3 regions of the Streptomyces sp. SudanB52_2052 genome follow, and region 2 is predicted to be linked to each of the others. Evidence: riboswitches for the same ligand, from Rfam matches in the RefSeq annotation. Region 2 holds a riboswitch; each other region holds the start of a gene.

Region 1 (5,270 bases), 1.6 Mb from region 2:
ACAGCTTCTGCTTCTCGGGGCCGTCGGCGGCGACGCGCAGCGTGTGCGTGCCGGAGGCCAGTTCGGTGAGCTTGGCCGTCGGGTCGGCGGAGGAACCGTCCTCGCCTCCGCCGGCGGCGCCGGACATCAGGCTGGACTCCAGGCCGCCGAGGTTCGGCAGGCCGAGGTCCGTGCTGATCTTGACCGTGCCGGAGAGCTGCTCGACGTCCGACTTGGCGATCTTCTCGATGAGCTGCTGTGCGGTGATCTTCGGGAGGTCGGGGTCGCCGGAGTCGGCGAGCGCGGGGACCAGGCCGATCGTCGCGGCGGCCACCCCCATCACCGTGACCGGGACGACGTACCGAGCGGCTTTGCGCCGCCCGGAGCGCTGCTCGTCGACCTCCCCGGCGGTCGTGTTGTCGTCGGATGCGTACGGTGCCATGTGTGCCCTACCTCCGTGGTCGGCGGCGGCTGTCCGTGTCGTCCACGCACTCGTCCCTGAGCCGCCATTCTCACCCGAACAGGTGAGGAGTGGTGTTTTCCGTGGTTTCCATCTGACCAAATCGGCCAGGGAGATACGTCAGACCCCGGGCTCAACTCCACGTACTGCTGCGGTATGACACGAGGGGGCGGCTTCCCCCCCCGACCCGTAGGGGTCGTGCGGGGAGCCCCGGGCTAGCCGGCCCGGTGCACCACCGCGTCGCACAGCTCCACGAGTGCCGTCTTCGCGGCGCATTCGGGCAGCGGGGCCAGCGCCGAGCGGGCGTCCTCGGCGTAGCGGACGGTGTCCCGGCGGGCCTGCTCCAGCGCCGGGTGGGCGCGCAGCAGGCGCAGGGCCTCGGCGTGCCGGGCGTCGTCGGTGAGGTCGGAGTCCAGCAGCTCGCACAGGGCGATGTCGTCGGCGAGCCCGAGCCGGGCCGCCCGCTCGCGCAGCCGCAGCACCGGGAGCGTGGGGATGCCCTCGCGCAGGTCGGTGCCGGGCGTCTTGCCGGACTCGTGGGAGTCGGAGGCGATGTCCAGGACGTCGTCCGCGAGCTGGAAGGCGACGCCGAGCCGCTCGCCGTACTGGGTCAGGACGTCCACCACCGTCTCGTCGGCGCCGGACATCATCGCGCCGAACCGGCAGGAGACCGCCACCAGCGAGCCCGTCTTGCCCCCCAGCACGTCCAGGTAGTGCTCGACCGGGTCCCGGCCGTCCTGCGGACCGGCCGTCTCCAGGATCTGCCCGGTCACCAGCCGCTCGAACGCCTCGGCCTGCACCCGCACGGCCTCGGGCCCGAGGTCGGCCAGGATGTGCGAGGCACGGGCGAAGAGGAAGTCGCCGGTGAGGACCGCGACGGAGTTGCCCCAGCGGGCGTTCGCGCTCGCGACGCCGCGGCGCACGGCGGCCTCGTCCATCACGTCGTCGTGGTACAGCGTGGCGAGGTGGGTCAGCTCCACGACGACGGCCGAGGGCACGATCCCGGGTGCGTACCGGTCACCGAACTGGGCGGAGAGCATCACGAGCAGCGGCCGGAACCGCTTGCCGCCGGCCCGCACCAGGTGCTGGGCGGCCTCCGTGATGAAGGGCACCTCACTCTTGGTGGCCTCGAGCAAGCCTTCCTCGACAGCCGCCAACCCGGCCTGGACATCGGCTTCCAGAGCCTGGTCCCGCACGCTCAGCCCGAACGGCCCGACGTCGGTCACGAGGGGTCTCCTGTCTGCTGGTGTCTGCCGGTGATCACACGGATTGTCGATAGGTCGCTGCCATCACTCGAGTCAGCGTATCCGGTCACGTTTCGATCACCGCCAGCGCCCATGGTTACAGGCCGGGCGGTATCCGATCACGACCTCTATGTTTTCGATCAGCTCATAAGAGCAGACATTTATCGACTTTCCGGGAAGTTGCGGTCTATGCACGATTTGCCGTATTGATGAAGCAAATTCCCCTTGCGGGACATTGTGCTCCGGCTCGTGATCAGTGAGTTGAGTCACTTCACCCCGTCGACGGCCGTCTCCCGGCACCTGCTCGTACCTCCTTCCGCAACACGCCAGTTGAGGCTTGGCTCCAGCAAAGGATCAAGGGGTCCAAACACCCCTGACCAAGGTCGATCGGCGCAATGTGTGACTCCGGTGCTTGTTCCCGACATGTGCTCTCGCATACGTTCCGGGCCTGTCCGGCGGACGCCGAATCCTGCCGCCGCCCGGACTCCCCACACACACCGACTCACTCACGCAGGGCAGGAGCGGGGGACCCAGGTAAGTCGCCGGTCCACGACGTGGAACGGCTCGGGGTGAAGCCGCGCACGGCAGCACAGCGCCGTGCGCGGCCGGGCACCTCCCGGCCCGAACCCGACAGCTCACCTCGCAGGCGCCGGAGAGGAACATCGCCATGCCCGGACGAGGTAAGCACCGTCGGCCCAGAACCAGCCCGCTCACCCGAGGTGTCGTCGCCGTCGGCACCGGTGGAGCGGCCCTGACCCTCCCGCTGCTCGGCGCGACGCAGGCCGGCGCCGCCCAGCCGGCCCAGAGCGCCCCCGCCGCCCAGACCGCACCCCAGGCGGCCCAGCCCGCCAAGTCCCTCACGTACACCGTGACCAAGGGCGACACGCTCTACCGCATCGCGGACAAGTACGACGTATCGGGCGGCTGGAAGCAGCTCTACAAGGACAACCGCGCCGTCGTCGGCGACGACCCGCGGCTGATCCACCCGGGCCTGAAGCTGAAGGTGGCGACGACGAAGGCGGCCGCCAAGAAGAAGGCGACGCAGTCGTCCGCCCCGGCCAAGCCGGCCGGTGGCGTCGCCAAGGCCACCCCGGCCGCCGCGAAGACCTACGCGAACAACCTCGACGGCTGGATCCGCGAGGCGCTGGACATCATGGCCCAGAAGGGCATCCCTGGGTCGTACGACGGCATCTACCGCAACATCATGCGCGAGTCGTCCGGCAACCCCCAGGCGATCAACAACTGGGACTCCAACGCCGCCAAGGGCACGCCCTCCAAGGGCCTGCTCCAGGTCATCGACCCGACCTTCGCCGCCTACCACGTGCCCGGCACCCCCTACGACCCGTTCGACCCCGTCGCCAACATCACGGCGGCCTGCAACTACGCGGCCGACCGCTACGGCTCGATCGACAACGTCTTCGGCCCGTACTGAACCGCCCCGCCCAGCAGTCGCTCGAGGACGACGGCGATGCCGTCGTCCTCGTTCGACAGCGTGACCTCGTCGGCGACGGCCTTCAGTTCGGGATGGGCGTTGGCCATCGCGACGCCGTGGGCGGCCCAGTCGAACATCGGGATGTCGTTGGGCATGTCGCCGAAGGCGATGGTGTCCGCCGGCCGCAGCCCCAGGTGCTCGGCGGCCAGCGCCAGGCCCGTCGCCTTGGTGACCCCGCACGGCTGGAGCTCGACCGTGCCCGGCCCCGACATCGTCACCGTCGCCAGTGAGCCGACCACCGAGCGGGCCGTCGCCGCCAACTCGTCGTCCGTCAGGTAGGGGTGGCGCAGCAGCACCTTGCTGATGGGCTCGCCCCACAGCTCGTCGCGCCGGTCGACCCGTACCGCGGGCAGGGTCGGGTGCGGCATGAGGTAGCCCGGCTCGATCAGCGTGAGCCCGTCGACCCCGTCCTGGTCGACCGCCGCGTACACCTGCCCCACCTCGGCCTCGATCTTGCCGAGGGCGGTCTCCGCCAGTTCCCGGTCCAGGGTGATGGACCACAGCAGCCGGTCCGCGCCGGCGTCGTACACCTGCGCGCCCTGCCCGCACACCGCGAGCCCCGTGCAGCGGAGGTCGTCCAGGAGCGGCTGCACTCTCGGTGCCGGCCGGCCCGTCACCACGAGGTGCTGGGCACCGGCGTCCGCCACCCGCGCGAGCGCGGCGAGAGACCGGTCGGAGAGGGTGTCGTCGCCGCGCAGCAGCGTTCCGTCCAGGTCGGTGGCGATGAGTGAATATGAGATGGGTGCGGCCATGATCAGAGAATACGGACAGCCCGCCCCTTCGTTTCATCGCGCGGCGCACGCCGATTGCCCGGTTGAAGGCGTCTGCACCAGTTGGCAACAACATGGTCCGCTACCTACCGTCGGGGCCGTCTCGGGCGGTACCTTCCAAGTGTCCAGGGGGGACTTGATCGGGGGGTCAGGTTGAGCAGTGGGCGCATTCGCGTGGCGGGGCCCGGGGAACTCGGCGAGGGGGAGAGGGAGTGCTGGCGCGCGCTGCGCGCCGCCTCGGAGGCGCCGCGCAACCCTTTCATGGAACCGGAGTTCACCGCCGCCGTCGGCCGGGTGAGGCCGCAGGCCCGGGTCGCGGTCGTGTACGAGGGGCGGGAGCCCGCCGGGTTCCTGCCGTACGAGCGCGGGCCGTTGGGGCAGGGCAGGGCGATCGGACTCGGCGTCTCGGACGTCCAGGGGGCGATCCTGCGGCCGGGGCTGGCCCTGGAGACCGGTGAACTGCTGCGGGCCTGCGCGCTGTCGAGCTTCGCCTTCGACAACCTGGAGGCCGAGCAGCGGCTGTTCGTCCGGTACGCGGCGGAGGAGCACGCCACCTACGTGGTCGACGTGGAGAAGGGCTACGAGACGTACGAGTCGGCGCTGCGTGCCCAGTCGCCGAAGTTCCTGAAGACCACCCTGGCCAAGGAGCGCAGGCTGGGCCGGCAGGTCGGCGAGGTGCGGTTCGTGTTCGACGAGCGGGACCCCGCCGCGCTGCGCACGCTCATGGAGTGGAAGTCCGCGCAGTACCGCAGGACGGGCCGCCGCGACCGGTTCGCCCAGGAGTGGATCACCCGGCTCGTCGGGCAGCTGGCCCGCACCCGGGCGCCGGAGTGCGGCGGCACGCTGTCCGTGCTGTACGCCGGTGAGCGGCCCGTCGCCGCGCACTTCGGGCTGCGCTCGGCGTCGGTGCTGGCCTGCTGGTTCCCGGCCTACGACCCGGAGTTCGCGAAGTTCTCGCCCGGTCTGGTGCTGCACCTGCGCATGGCCGAGGCGGCCGCCGCCGAGGGCATCGGCCTGCTCGATCTGGGGCGGGGCGCGGCCGAGTACAAGGACGCGCTGAAGACGGGTGAACGGCCCGTGTACGAGGGCGCGGCGACGCGACCGGGGGCGGGCGCGGCGCTGCACTGGCTGAGCCGTGAGCCGGCGCGCCGCGCGCACCGTTTCGTCCGCCGCCGGCCGCGGCTCGCGGCGCTGGCCGCGCGGACCCTGAAGGGCGCGGCTCGGCTGCGCCGTACCTGAACACGAGTGGGGGGAGGGCGCATGGCTCGTTCGGCACGTGCGCAGGAGGAGATACGGCGGTTCCTGGACATCGGGGTCGTGCAGGT
Region 2 (5,270 bases):
ATCACGTCGACCCGACCCGGGTGCATGGACGGCACGGCCGCCCGCTCGGCGTGCGTGGAGCGCAGCAGCCACTCGGTGATCTCGCGGACCCGCTCGTAGGAGACCCGGGAGTGGTGGATGGCCTCCGAGTCGTACTCGGGCAGCTCCTGGGCGATCGCCGACACGGTCGTCACGGAGCCGGCCAGGCCGACCAGCGTCCGCGCCTCGCGCAGCGGGACCGTCTCCTCGGCGAGGTCGAGCGCGGCCTCGATGTCGGTCCGCATCGCCGCGATCTGCTCCTCGGTCGGGGGGTCGCTCACCGCCCCGTCCCGGACCAGGTGCCGCTCGGTCAGGCGGACGCAGCCGATGTCCACCGACCGGGCCGCCCGGACGTGGTCGTCGCCGACGACGAACTCGGTCGAGCCGCCGCCGATGTCCACCACCAGGTAGGGCTTGGGCAGGTGGTCGCGCCCGGCCAGCTCCTTGGTGGCGCCGGTGAAGGAGAACTCGGCCTCCTGGTCCCCGGAGATCACCTCGGGCTCCACGCCCAGGATGTCCAGCACGCCGCGCACGAACCCGTCCCGGTTCTCGGCGTCCCGGGAGGCGGAGGTCGCCACGAACCGCAGCCGCTCCGCCCCGTGCTCCTTGATGATCCCGGCGTACTCGCGGCACGCCGCGAAGGTCCGCTGCAGCGCCTCGGGGGCGAGCCGGCCGGTGCGGTCGACGCCCTGCCCGAGCCGGACGATCGTCATCCGGCGGTCCAGGTCGGTCAGCTCGCCGGTGGTCGGGTCGGCGTCGGCGACCAGCAGGCGGATGGAGTTCGTACCGCAGTCCACGGCGGCGACACGGGTCACTGGGCGTCCTCCTCGACCGGCTTCAAGGCGAAGTGCCCCGAGTCAGTACCCTCCACCTGACATCCGTCACCGCTGGGCGGCCCGGCGGTCGTCACGCACGCGCCCTTGCGCCACCACTCCGGCAGCATGGCCAGCGCCTCGTCGCCCAGCGGGTTCACCCCGGGCCCCGCGGCCAGCGAGTGCGCCACCAGCACGTGCAGACACTTCACCCGGTCCGGCATGCCGCCCGCGCTGGGGAAGTTCTTCAGCTCCTCGATCTCGTCACGGCGCCGGATGTAGTCCTCGTGCGCGGCCCGGTAGGCCGCCGCCAGCTCCGGGTCCGAGGCGAGCCGCTCGGTCATCTCCTTCATCACGCCGTTCGCCTCCAGCGTGCCGATCGCGGAGTTCGCCTTCGGGCACGTCAGGTAGTACAGCGTGGGGAACGGCGTGCCGTCCGGCAGCCGCGGGGCCGTCTCGACGACGTCGGGCTGTCCGCAGGGGCAGCGGTGCGCGATGGCCCGCAGGCCGCGCGGGGGCCGACCGAGCTGCTGCTTGAAGGCCTCGACGTCCGCGTCGGTGGGCTCGGTGCGCGGAGTGGTCGGCGGGGGCGTTTCCATGACTGTCTTCAGGCTGTCTTTCTCTGGGGTCACATTTACTGGTCGGAGGCGTCGGACTTGTCGACCCCGTCCCAGATGTTCGAGTACCAGGGGCGGTCGGCCGCCCCGAGGTCGGCGCGCGACTGCTTCGCCGCGTGCGGGTCGACGACGATGAACCCCGTCTCCCCCGGCATGACGTAGTGCAACCGCTGCCGGATCTGCTGCTCGGCGTAGGCGTCGTCCTGCCAGCGCGCCTTCATGTCGCGCAGCCGTTCCACGCGCTGGCGGGCCTGCTGCTGCTCGCGCTGCAGGTCGTCGATCTCGGCGCGCTGGGAGACGTACTCCCGCATCGGGTAGGCCAGCGCCACGATCAGCGAGCACATCACCAGCGCGAGCAGCGCGGCCCGGCCGGTCAGCCGGGAGCGGCGGGCCTGCCGCCTGGTCTGGGAGCGGTAGACCCGGGCCGCGGTCTGCTCGCCGAGCAGCCGGATCCTGGTCGTGGTGGAGAACCGGTCCCGGTCCTTCACGGCCATGTCTGTCCGCCTCCCGCTCCGCCGTCATACGCGCGTACGTCCCCGGACACGGTACGGGACCGGGTACGGGGACGTACGTACGACTGGCGCGGCCTTGGCCGGGCCTTTGGACGATCAGCCCTTGAAGCGGGGGAAGGCGCTGCGCCCGGCGTACACCGCGGCGTCGTCGAGGATCTCCTCGATGCGCAGCAGCTGGTTGTACTTGGCGACGCGCTCCGAGCGGGCCGGGGCGCCGGTCTTGATCTGGCCGCAGTTGGTGGCGACGGCCAGGTCGGCGATGGTGACGTCCTCGGTCTCGCCGGAGCGGTGGGACATCATGCACTTGAAGCCGTTGCGCTGGGCCAGCTCGACGGCGTCCAGGGTCTCGGTGAGCGAACCGATCTGGTTGACCTTGACCAGAAGCGCGTTGGCCGCGCCCTCCTCGATGCCGCGGGCGAGGCGCTCGGGGTTGGTGACGAACAGGTCGTCGCCGACGAGCTGGACCTTGTCACCGAGCTTGTCGGTGATGGTCTTCCAGCCCTCCCAGTCGTCCTCGAACAGCGGGTCCTCGATGGAGACCAGCGGGTACGCCTCGACCAGCTCGGCGTAGTACTCGGTCATCTCGGCGGCCGAGCGGCTCTTGCCCTCGAAGGTGTAGGAGCCGTCCTTGTAGAACTCGGACGCGGCGACGTCGAGCGCCAGGGCGATCTGCTCGCCGGGGGTGTAGCCGGCCTCCTTGATGGCCTCGAGGATGAGGTCGAGGGCCTCGCGGTTGGAGCCGAGGTTCGGGGCGAAGCCGCCCTCGTCGCCGAGGCCGGTGGCCAGGCCCTTGCTCTTCAGGACCTTCTTCAGCGTGTGGTAGACCTCGGCGCCCCAGCGCAGGGCCTCGGAGAAGGACTCCGCGCCGATCGGGGCGATCATGAACTCCTGGATGTCCACGTTGGAGTCGGCGTGCGAGCCGCCGTTCAGGATGTTCATCATCGGCACCGGCAGCAGGTGCGCGTTCGGGCCGCCCAGGTAGCGGAACAGCGGCAGGTCGGACGCCTCGGAGGCGGCGTGGGCGACGGCCAGCGAGACGCCGAGGATGGCGTTGGCGCCGAGGGAGCCCTTGTTGTCGGTGGCGTCCAGGTCGAACATGGCCTGGTCGATCAGGCGCTGCTCGGTGGCGTCGTAGCCGACGAGCTCCGGGCCGATCTGCTCGATGACCGCGAGGACGGCCTTCTCCACGCCCTTGCCGAGGTAGCGGTTCGAGTCGCCGTCGCGGAGCTCGATGGCCTCGAAGGCGCCCGTGGAGGCGCCGGACGGGACGGCGGCACGACCGGTGCTGCCGTCGTCGAGGCCGACCTCGACCTCGACCGTGGGGTTGCCTCGGGAGTCCAGGATTTCCCGGGCTACGACGACGTCGATGGACGGCACGAGCATCTCCTTCTTCATGTGACGCGGTGACGCGGGTCGCGTGGACCCGGCGGGGTGCGGGCCGGTGGCTCGCGACATGAGCCTAACCGGCTCCGGGCGATCGGCCACCGGGTCGCCCACCCCATGGACAGAACCGAGAGTAAATTGTTTCCGAACGGAACAAAGCCGAAGCGCAAAGCCCGGCAGAAAAAACCCCGCCCCGGCGCGTACGGGGGAACACGCGCCGGGGCGGGGAGCCCGTGGGGACGGGGGTGGGCCGTGCCCGTGGGGACGGGCGGGCCGCTGCTTACTTCAGGTGCAGCTGCTGGCCCGGGTAGATGAGGTTGGCGTCCTCGACGATGTCCTTGTTCAGCTCGTAGAGCTTCTCCCAGCCGCCCTTGACCTTCTTCTCCGCGGCGATGGAGCTGAGGGTGTCACCCTTGACGACCTTGTACTCGCCGTCGCCCTTCTTGACCTTCTTGCCGGTCGGGGTGGTGACGGTCTTCTTGGCGGCCGGGCGCTCGTCGGAGCGGGAGGCCGGCTGCTGCTGGGTCTCGCGGGTCTCGGTGCTCTGCTGCGCGGAGCTGCCGGAGTCGCTGGACGAACCGCCACCGGTGTAGCCGGCGCTCGACAGGCCCTTGCCGCAGACCGGCCAGGCACCCTTGCCCTGGCCCGCGAGGACCTTCTCGGCGATCTCGATCTGCTGGGCCTTGGTGGCCTGGTCGGCGGTGGAGGCGTACTTGGTGCCGCCGTAGCCGGCCCAGGTGGAGGCGGAGAACTGCAGGCCGCCGTAGTAGCCGTTGCCGGTGTTGATGGACCAGTTGCCGCCGGACTCGCACTGGGCCACGGCGTCCCACTCGGAGGCGGTGGCGGCGGAGGCGTTGCCGGCCGCCATCAGCGGGGCGGCGACGGCGGCGCCGGTGACACCGGCGACGGCGATGGCGCGAGTGGCCTTGGACGGACGACGGTGCTTGCCCTTGCCGGAAAACAGCATGGATGGATCCCCTCACCGACGCCTGCGAGGTGAGCTGTCGGGTTCGGGCCGGTTGAGTTGCCCGGCCGCGCCCCTCCCGGGACGCGGCTTCACCCCAAGCCCTACCGGCGCAACAAGCCGGTCGGGCACCTACCTTGGGTCCCCCGCTCCTGCCTACGGCGCTTGACGCGACGACTGTTCCCGTGCGGCCGCTGGCAGGATTCGGCGTTGCGGCAGCCGGGGCTCGCGGTGGCGAGCGGTCATGACCGTAGACACGCGATCGGCGGAATTTCAAAGACGATCAGGGCTTCTGAGATCTATCTCTCACCGCACTTATACGGGACATTCACCGCGAAACATGACGCGAACTCGCGCGGTTTCGAGGCGACTTCCGCCGCCGCTTCCGCTCTGTCCCACCGGCTACTTCTCGTCCGCTTCGGCCCCAACCGTGAGCCTCTGACCGGGGCGGATGAGGTTCGGGTCGGTGCCGACGGCGTCCTTGTTGCCGGCGTAGAGCGCGTGCCATCCGCCGCTGAGGTCAAGGGAGTCGGCGATGGACCAGAGGCTGTCGCCGGCTCGGACGGTGTAGGAGCCGTCCGCGGCGTCGCGGCAGGTGTCGTCGCCGCGCGAGGCGTGCCGGCCCGTGGACTCGTTCGTACGGCCGTTCGTGGGCTCGGCGTTCTCGTCGGCGCTGGGGCCGCGGTGGCGGCCCGAGCCGGTGCCGGTCAGCGCCGAAGAGGTGCCGTCCTGCAGCGAGTTGTCGGACTCGCCACTCCCGGACGTGGCCGAGGGGGAGCTGTCGGGCTCCCGGCTCTGCGGCGCGGAGTCCCCGAAATCGGATGACTTGTCGGAGTCGGCCGGTTCGTCCTCCGGGGATGAGGAAGGGGTCGACGAGGGAGCCGACTCGGAGGAGTCGAGCAGTCCCGGCGAGTCGGTCGGATCGGACGAGCCGGAGGAGCCAGAGGACTCGGAAGACCCGGAA
Region 3 (5,270 bases), 560 kb from region 2:
GCGCAGAGAAGTCATGCTCCGTGTCAACGCCCGTGCGGAAGCCGCTCATTCCACGGCGGACGCAAAGCTCCCGTAAACGCGGACGCGAAGCTCCCCAGAAGGCGGACGCGCAGCCCCCGTGAACACCGGGCGGACACCTCGCGCGCCCCACCCGCCGGCACCGCCGCCCGCCGGAAACCGGCAGCCCTGACGTCGGGGGGTCGTCATCAAGGCCGCCGGTGCTCAGGAGAAGCGGAAACCACCGGTGTTCGAGGGGCGGTCGCCCGTCAGGGGGTGAGCCCCTTGCCGCGCAGCCAGGCCAGCGGGTCGATCCCGCTGCTGGATCCGCCGGAGTGGACCTCGAGGTGGAGGTGGGCGCCGGTGACGTTGCCGGTGGCGCCCACGCGGCCGATGACGTCGCCCGTGTTGACCTTCTGGCCGACGCTGACGCCGATGGAGGACTGGTGCGCGTACCAGATCTCCGTGCCGTCATCGAGGGTGAGGACGGTCTTGTAGCCGTACGACCCGTTCCAGCCGGCCTCGGTGATGGTGCCGCTGTGCACCGCCTTGATGGGGGTACCCGTGGGCGCGGCGAAGTCCAGGCCGGTGTGGTAGCCGGAGGACCAGTAGGCGCCGGCCTGGCCGAAGGTCGAGGTGATGGTGTACGAGGAGGTGGGCAGCGTGTACTGCTTGGCGAGGGCGGCGAGCCGCTCGGCCTCGGCCTTCTTCCGGGCCTCCTCCTCCGCCTTGCGCTTGGCCTCGGCGGCCTTGGCCTTGGCCTCCTCCTCCGCCTTGGCGGCGGCTTCCTTGGCGGCCTTCTCGGCGGCGGCCGCGGCTTCCTCGGCGGCCTTGGTCTCGATCTGGTCCTGCTGGTGCTCGACCTGGGCCATGATCCGGGCGCGCAGCGCCTCACCGGCGCCGGCGCCGCCCTGCTCGGTGTCCGCCGTGGCGGTGCCGAGGCTGCTGAGCGGAGTCGCGGAGCCCTGGGGGGTGTCGTCGTCCGAGATGAGGGAACCCACCGAGGGAAGGTCCGGCACGGAGATCGACACCGGCGGCTTGCCGGTCTGGGCGCTGGCCATGCCGCCGGCGCCCACGGCGGCTATGACGCCGACGCCCAGGACGGTGGAGCTGCGGGCGAGTCCTCCGCCGCGCTGCTTGGTGACGCGATGCCGGCCGCGGACGGGACGGATGGACTCCGCGGTGGGGTTCCACTCCTGGAACGGGCCCTCGTCGGGGCGCTGACCGCCGTAGCCGAAGGTTTCGGTGTCGCGCTGGTTCTGCGCGAACGGGGCCGCGGGGGCAGGCCGGTTGGACGCCACGTGGGCGTACTCCTTTCCTTCCTTCTCGCCTACCGGGTTAGCTGACGGGTTCGGAGCAGGAAGGTCTCCTACGCGCGTATACCAACCGTGCTTCCACGGCGATATTCGCCCGATTCACCCCAAGTGGTGGTTCCCCGGTTCCCTTTCGGGATTCGGCGCGTGCGCACGGAGCCGCCTTCTGTGACGGCTGGGACGACCGCGCTGCGTTATCGAACGTTAATGGAGGCGCGGTGTGTATTCCAGCGATTCCGCTTGATCATTAACCTTTTTCGCGCGGACTTACCTGTCACGACCGGCCCAAATCGGGCGAGTTGGCCGCCTCGCAAGTGACTACTGAGTTCTGACGGTGTGTCAGTTGTTATGCGGAGTGACGTGGTTCGCTCACCGACAGTGAGGGAGGTTTCGGGAAATGCACCGAGGGCCGGAACCCTTTCGGATTCCGGCCCTCGGCCTTCAGTAGCGGGGACAGGATTTGAACCTGCGACCTCTGGGTTATGAGCCCAGCGAGCTACCGAGCTGCTCCACCCCGCGTCGTTGTGACACCAGTGTACGCCATCCGCGGGACAGCTCGCGCACACCCGCTGCTCAGCCGCCCGGGCGGCCCGCGTGGGTGAGGGTCTCCCAGGCGGTGAACAGGCCGTCGGTGCCGGCCGGCCGGGTCCGTACGGCCGGCTTGCGGGCGGCCGGGACGGACGCGCCGAGGCGGCCCTCCAAGTGGTTGAGGGCGACCTCCAGATGGGGCCCGAGGTTCCGCTCGACACGGCCGCCGCACAGCCACGCGGGTGCGCGTGCGCCCAGCTCGTGCCGGGCGTGCAGGGCGAGCGCGGCCGTCAGCCGGTCCTTGACCTCGCCGTAGAGGTCGACGCCCTGGTGCCAGGCCGTCTCGGCGATGTGGGCGGTGGCGGCGAGGGAGACGCCGACGTGCCGGAAGGAGCGGCAGGTCTCCTGGGCGACGCCGTCCCGGTACGTGGCCTGCCCGGGCCAGTACGCCGTCATCCGCCGCGGCGTGGCGACGCCGGAGCCCGGCACGGTCAGCGGCGCGGGTCCGTCCTGCTCCAGGTGGAAGTAGGCAGGCACGCGCTCCCGGAAGCGCTCCAGTGCGTGGCCGAAGGCCCGGTGGTCGTCGAGGAAGACGGCGATGGTGATGACCGCGTCGGTCGCCACCAGGTCCCAGGACCCGGTGAAGTCCGGGTCCGTCGCGGCGACTTCGGGGAGATGGGCGGTGCGCAGCATGCCCTCGAAGCGCTGGACCCGAGCGGCGGGCCAGCGCCCGCCGCGCGTGTGCCGGACGATCTCCCCGGCCCGGGCCCAGACCGACCCGGTCCAGTCGGCCTGCACCACGGCGTTCGCCCCGGTGTGCCGGCGCGGCGTGCCCGACCAGGCGTCCATGATCTGCCGGGCCTTCTCGGCGTGCTGCCGCCGGCCGGTGACGCTGAAGAGGAGGGCCTGCGTGTAGGCGGCCAGGGCGTCCGCGCGCTCCTCCGCGCAGCCGCGTCCCTCCGGGTCACCGTCCGGGCGGACGACGGTCCCGTACGGCTTCGCCCGGTGCCGGTACGAGCCGTATCTGCTGTCCCGCATGTCGAGGTACGCCTTCAGCCAGGGCTGCCTCCCGGCGGTGACGTGCTCCCGCACGGCGTCCAGCTGGGCCCTGTCGACGAGGACGCCGGGTGGGTGAAGGGGGCGTCGGCGGGCAGGGCCGGGCCCATGGTGCGGGCGTCCGGACCGGCGGACCCGCAGGAGGAGACGAGGAGGGCGAGCGCGGTGAGCAGAGGCACGAGCAGGAACGCCGCCGAAGGTCGTCTCCCCATCGCGCGCATGCCCACTGCCTCCGCTCTGTCGTAAGGGCTTTGAGGCAGCGTGACCCGGAGGCGGCACGGGCGCAGGATCTGTGGGGCCGATCGGCCCGCACTCAGGGCGACAGGTGGCGGTTCGGGGCCTTGGCCCGCTCCTCGTGCTCGGGCAGGACGACGACCTGCACTCCCCCCGCGGCGAGGACACCGCTGCCGTCGGCCGCGGCCACGAATGTGTCCGGCTCCCGCCAGGCCGTGACGACCCGCCGTACGCCCGCGTCGAGGATCAGCCGGGCGCAGGGTGCGGGACGGGAGGCGCGGCGGGCGCACGGCTCCAGGCTGCTGTAGACCGTCGCGCCGGGGAGCCGCGGGTCGGCCGGGTCGATCTTGGCCAGGGCCGCCTCCTCGGCGTGCACGACCGGGTCGCCGCCCTCGCGCGAGTGACCGCGGGCCAGTTCGGTGCCGTCGGCCGCGACCACCACCGCGCCCACGCTGAACGCCGTGTCCGAGGGCGGGCACTGCTCCGCCAGTGCGCAGGCGCGGGCCAGCCAGTGGTGGTCGGCGGCGACCGGGAGGGGGCCGGTGCCCGGGGCGGTCGGTTCGTAGCGCATCAGGACGACGTCCTCGATCCGCCGGGTCTCCAGCAGCCGGAGCCGGCCGGGCTGGTAGCCGCCGGGACCGAAGAGGCGGGGCGCATTGGGGTCGCCCACGAAGAGCGGGGCGAGGACCAGCTGGAGTTCGTCGGCGAGGCCCTGGGTGAGGAGCTGGGTGTGGATCAGGCCGCCGCCCTCGACCATGAGCCGCCGTACGCCCCGCACGTCGTGCAGATGGGTGAGGAGCCGCCGCCAGTCGAGGCCGGGGCCGAGGGCCACGACGTCGGTGGCGAGGCCGAGGGCGCGGGCGCGCTCGGCGCCCTGGTCGGTGGTGTAGAGGACCTTCTCGCCGCCGGTGTGCCAGAAGCGGGCGTCCGGGTCGAGCTCGCCCGTGCCGCTGACGGTGACCTTGAGGGGGTACTCCGGCAGACCGGCGGCGGTGCGGGCGGCGCGCCGCTCCACGGAGTTGACCAGGAGCCGCGGGTTGTCGGCGCGGATCGTCCCGGCGCCGACCAGGATCGCGTCGACGGACGCCCGCACCTCGTCGACCCGGTCGAAGTCGGCCGGGCTGGACAGGAGCAGGCGTTCGGGTCCGGTGTCGTCCAGGTAGCCGTCGAGGGAGACGGCGGCGGACAGCAGGACGTACGGGTGGGGCATCGACGCTCCGCGGCTGGTCGGGACGGCGGACTGGGCAGGGCTTGGTTCAAGTTTGAAACAAACCTACACTGGCGGCATGACGACTCGCTGGCTCACCCCCGAGGAGCAGCGCGCCTGGCGCGCCTACATCGCCGCCTCGCTGCTCCTGGAGGACGCGATCGACCGGCAGCTCCAGCAGGACGCCGGCATGCCGCATCTGTACTACTCCATCCTGTCCGTCCTGTCGGAGTCCCCGGAACGGCGGCTGCGCATGACCGATCTCGCCGAGCGGCTGAAGATCACGCGCAGCCGGCTGACCTACGCGGTGACGCGACTGGAGAAGGACGGCATGGTGCGGCGCGAGGCCTGCCGCTACGACAAGCGGGGCAGCATCGCGGCACTGACCGACGAGGGCTTCGCCGTCCTGGAGCGGGCGGCACCCGGGCATGTCGAGACCGTGCGGAGCTTCCTGTTCGACCGGCTCAGCGAGGAGCAGGTGGGGCAGCTGGAGGAGATCTCCACGGCGATCGCCCAGGGGCTCCAGGAGGAGGGGGCCCGGCCGGACTCGGACGACGTGCCGTGGCGACGGAGGGCCTCGTCGGCCTGTTCGTAGACCGTGTCGGCCTGTTCGTGACCCCGTAGGCCTCTTCGTGACGCGCGCCACACGGTGCCGTATTTTCGTTGCTTCAAATTTAAAGCAAGAGTAGGGTTCCGGTCGTGGATCTGCTTCAAATCTGAAGCAGTACGGCTGTGCAGCCGAACAGGAAACGGAACCCGGAGGCCCCGCATGCCCGACACCCCCGCCGTCATCGCCACCCCGCGCTCCCGCGTCCGGGTCCCGCTGCGCTTCCACGACGGTTACGAGGTCGACGCCGAGCTCGTCACCTTCCACGGCCTGGCCGACGGCCAGGAGCACGTGGCCGTCGTCCTCGGCGAGCCGGGCCCGGTCCCGC

The links. A riboswitch is a leader RNA that binds a small molecule or an ion and turns the genes downstream of it on or off. The one in region 2 is predicted to bind cyclic di-AMP.
Region 1: linked by a shared signal. The riboswitch ahead of ACSUPV_RS16625 (transglycosylase SLT domain-containing protein) and the one ahead of ACSUPV_RS24260 (transglycosylase family protein) in region 2 are both predicted to bind cyclic di-AMP.
Region 3: linked by a shared signal. The riboswitch ahead of ACSUPV_RS21565 (M23 family metallopeptidase) and the one ahead of ACSUPV_RS24260 (transglycosylase family protein) in region 2 are both predicted to bind cyclic di-AMP.

What each region holds. Positions count from the first base shown of each region.
Region 1 is NZ_OZ186796.1:3,769,892-3,775,161, forward strand. Features, by position in the region: gene ACSUPV_RS16615 (LolA family protein) at 1-421, opposite strand, end outside; gene ACSUPV_RS16620 (polyprenyl synthetase family protein) at 655-1,665, opposite strand; cyclic di-AMP (ydaO/yuaA leader) riboswitch at 2,169-2,347, shown strand; gene ACSUPV_RS16625 (transglycosylase SLT domain-containing protein) at 2,351-3,115, shown strand; gene ACSUPV_RS16630 (Cof-type HAD-IIB family hydrolase) at 3,079-3,927, opposite strand; gene ACSUPV_RS16635 (GNAT family N-acetyltransferase) at 4,114-5,184, shown strand; gene ACSUPV_RS16640 (glycosyltransferase) at 5,206-5,270, shown strand, end outside.
Region 2 is NZ_OZ186796.1:5,415,914-5,421,183, reverse strand. Features, by position in the region: gene ACSUPV_RS24280 (Ppx/GppA phosphatase family protein) at 1-833, opposite strand, end outside; gene ACSUPV_RS24275 (DUF501 domain-containing protein) at 830-1,429, opposite strand; gene ACSUPV_RS24270 (FtsB family cell division protein) at 1,465-1,941, opposite strand; gene eno (phosphopyruvate hydratase) at 2,056-3,336, opposite strand; gene ACSUPV_RS24260 (transglycosylase family protein) at 3,623-4,309, opposite strand; cyclic di-AMP (ydaO/yuaA leader) riboswitch at 4,314-4,480, opposite strand; gene ACSUPV_RS24255 (transglycosylase family protein) at 4,709-5,270, opposite strand, start outside.
Region 3 is NZ_OZ186796.1:4,852,891-4,858,160, reverse strand. Features, by position in the region: gene ACSUPV_RS21570 (aldo/keto reductase) at 1-15, opposite strand, end outside; gene ACSUPV_RS21565 (M23 family metallopeptidase) at 267-1,298, opposite strand; cyclic di-AMP (ydaO/yuaA leader) riboswitch at 1,310-1,466, opposite strand; tRNA gene ACSUPV_RS21560 (tRNA-Met) at 1,756-1,829, opposite strand; gene ACSUPV_RS21555 (alginate lyase family protein) at 1,884-2,930, opposite strand; gene ACSUPV_RS21550 (hypothetical protein) at 2,891-3,106, opposite strand; gene ACSUPV_RS21545 (dihydrofolate reductase family protein) at 3,208-4,338, opposite strand; gene ACSUPV_RS21540 (MarR family winged helix-turn-helix transcriptional regulator) at 4,415-4,930, shown strand; gene ACSUPV_RS21535 (GTP cyclohydrolase II) at 5,105-5,270, shown strand, end outside.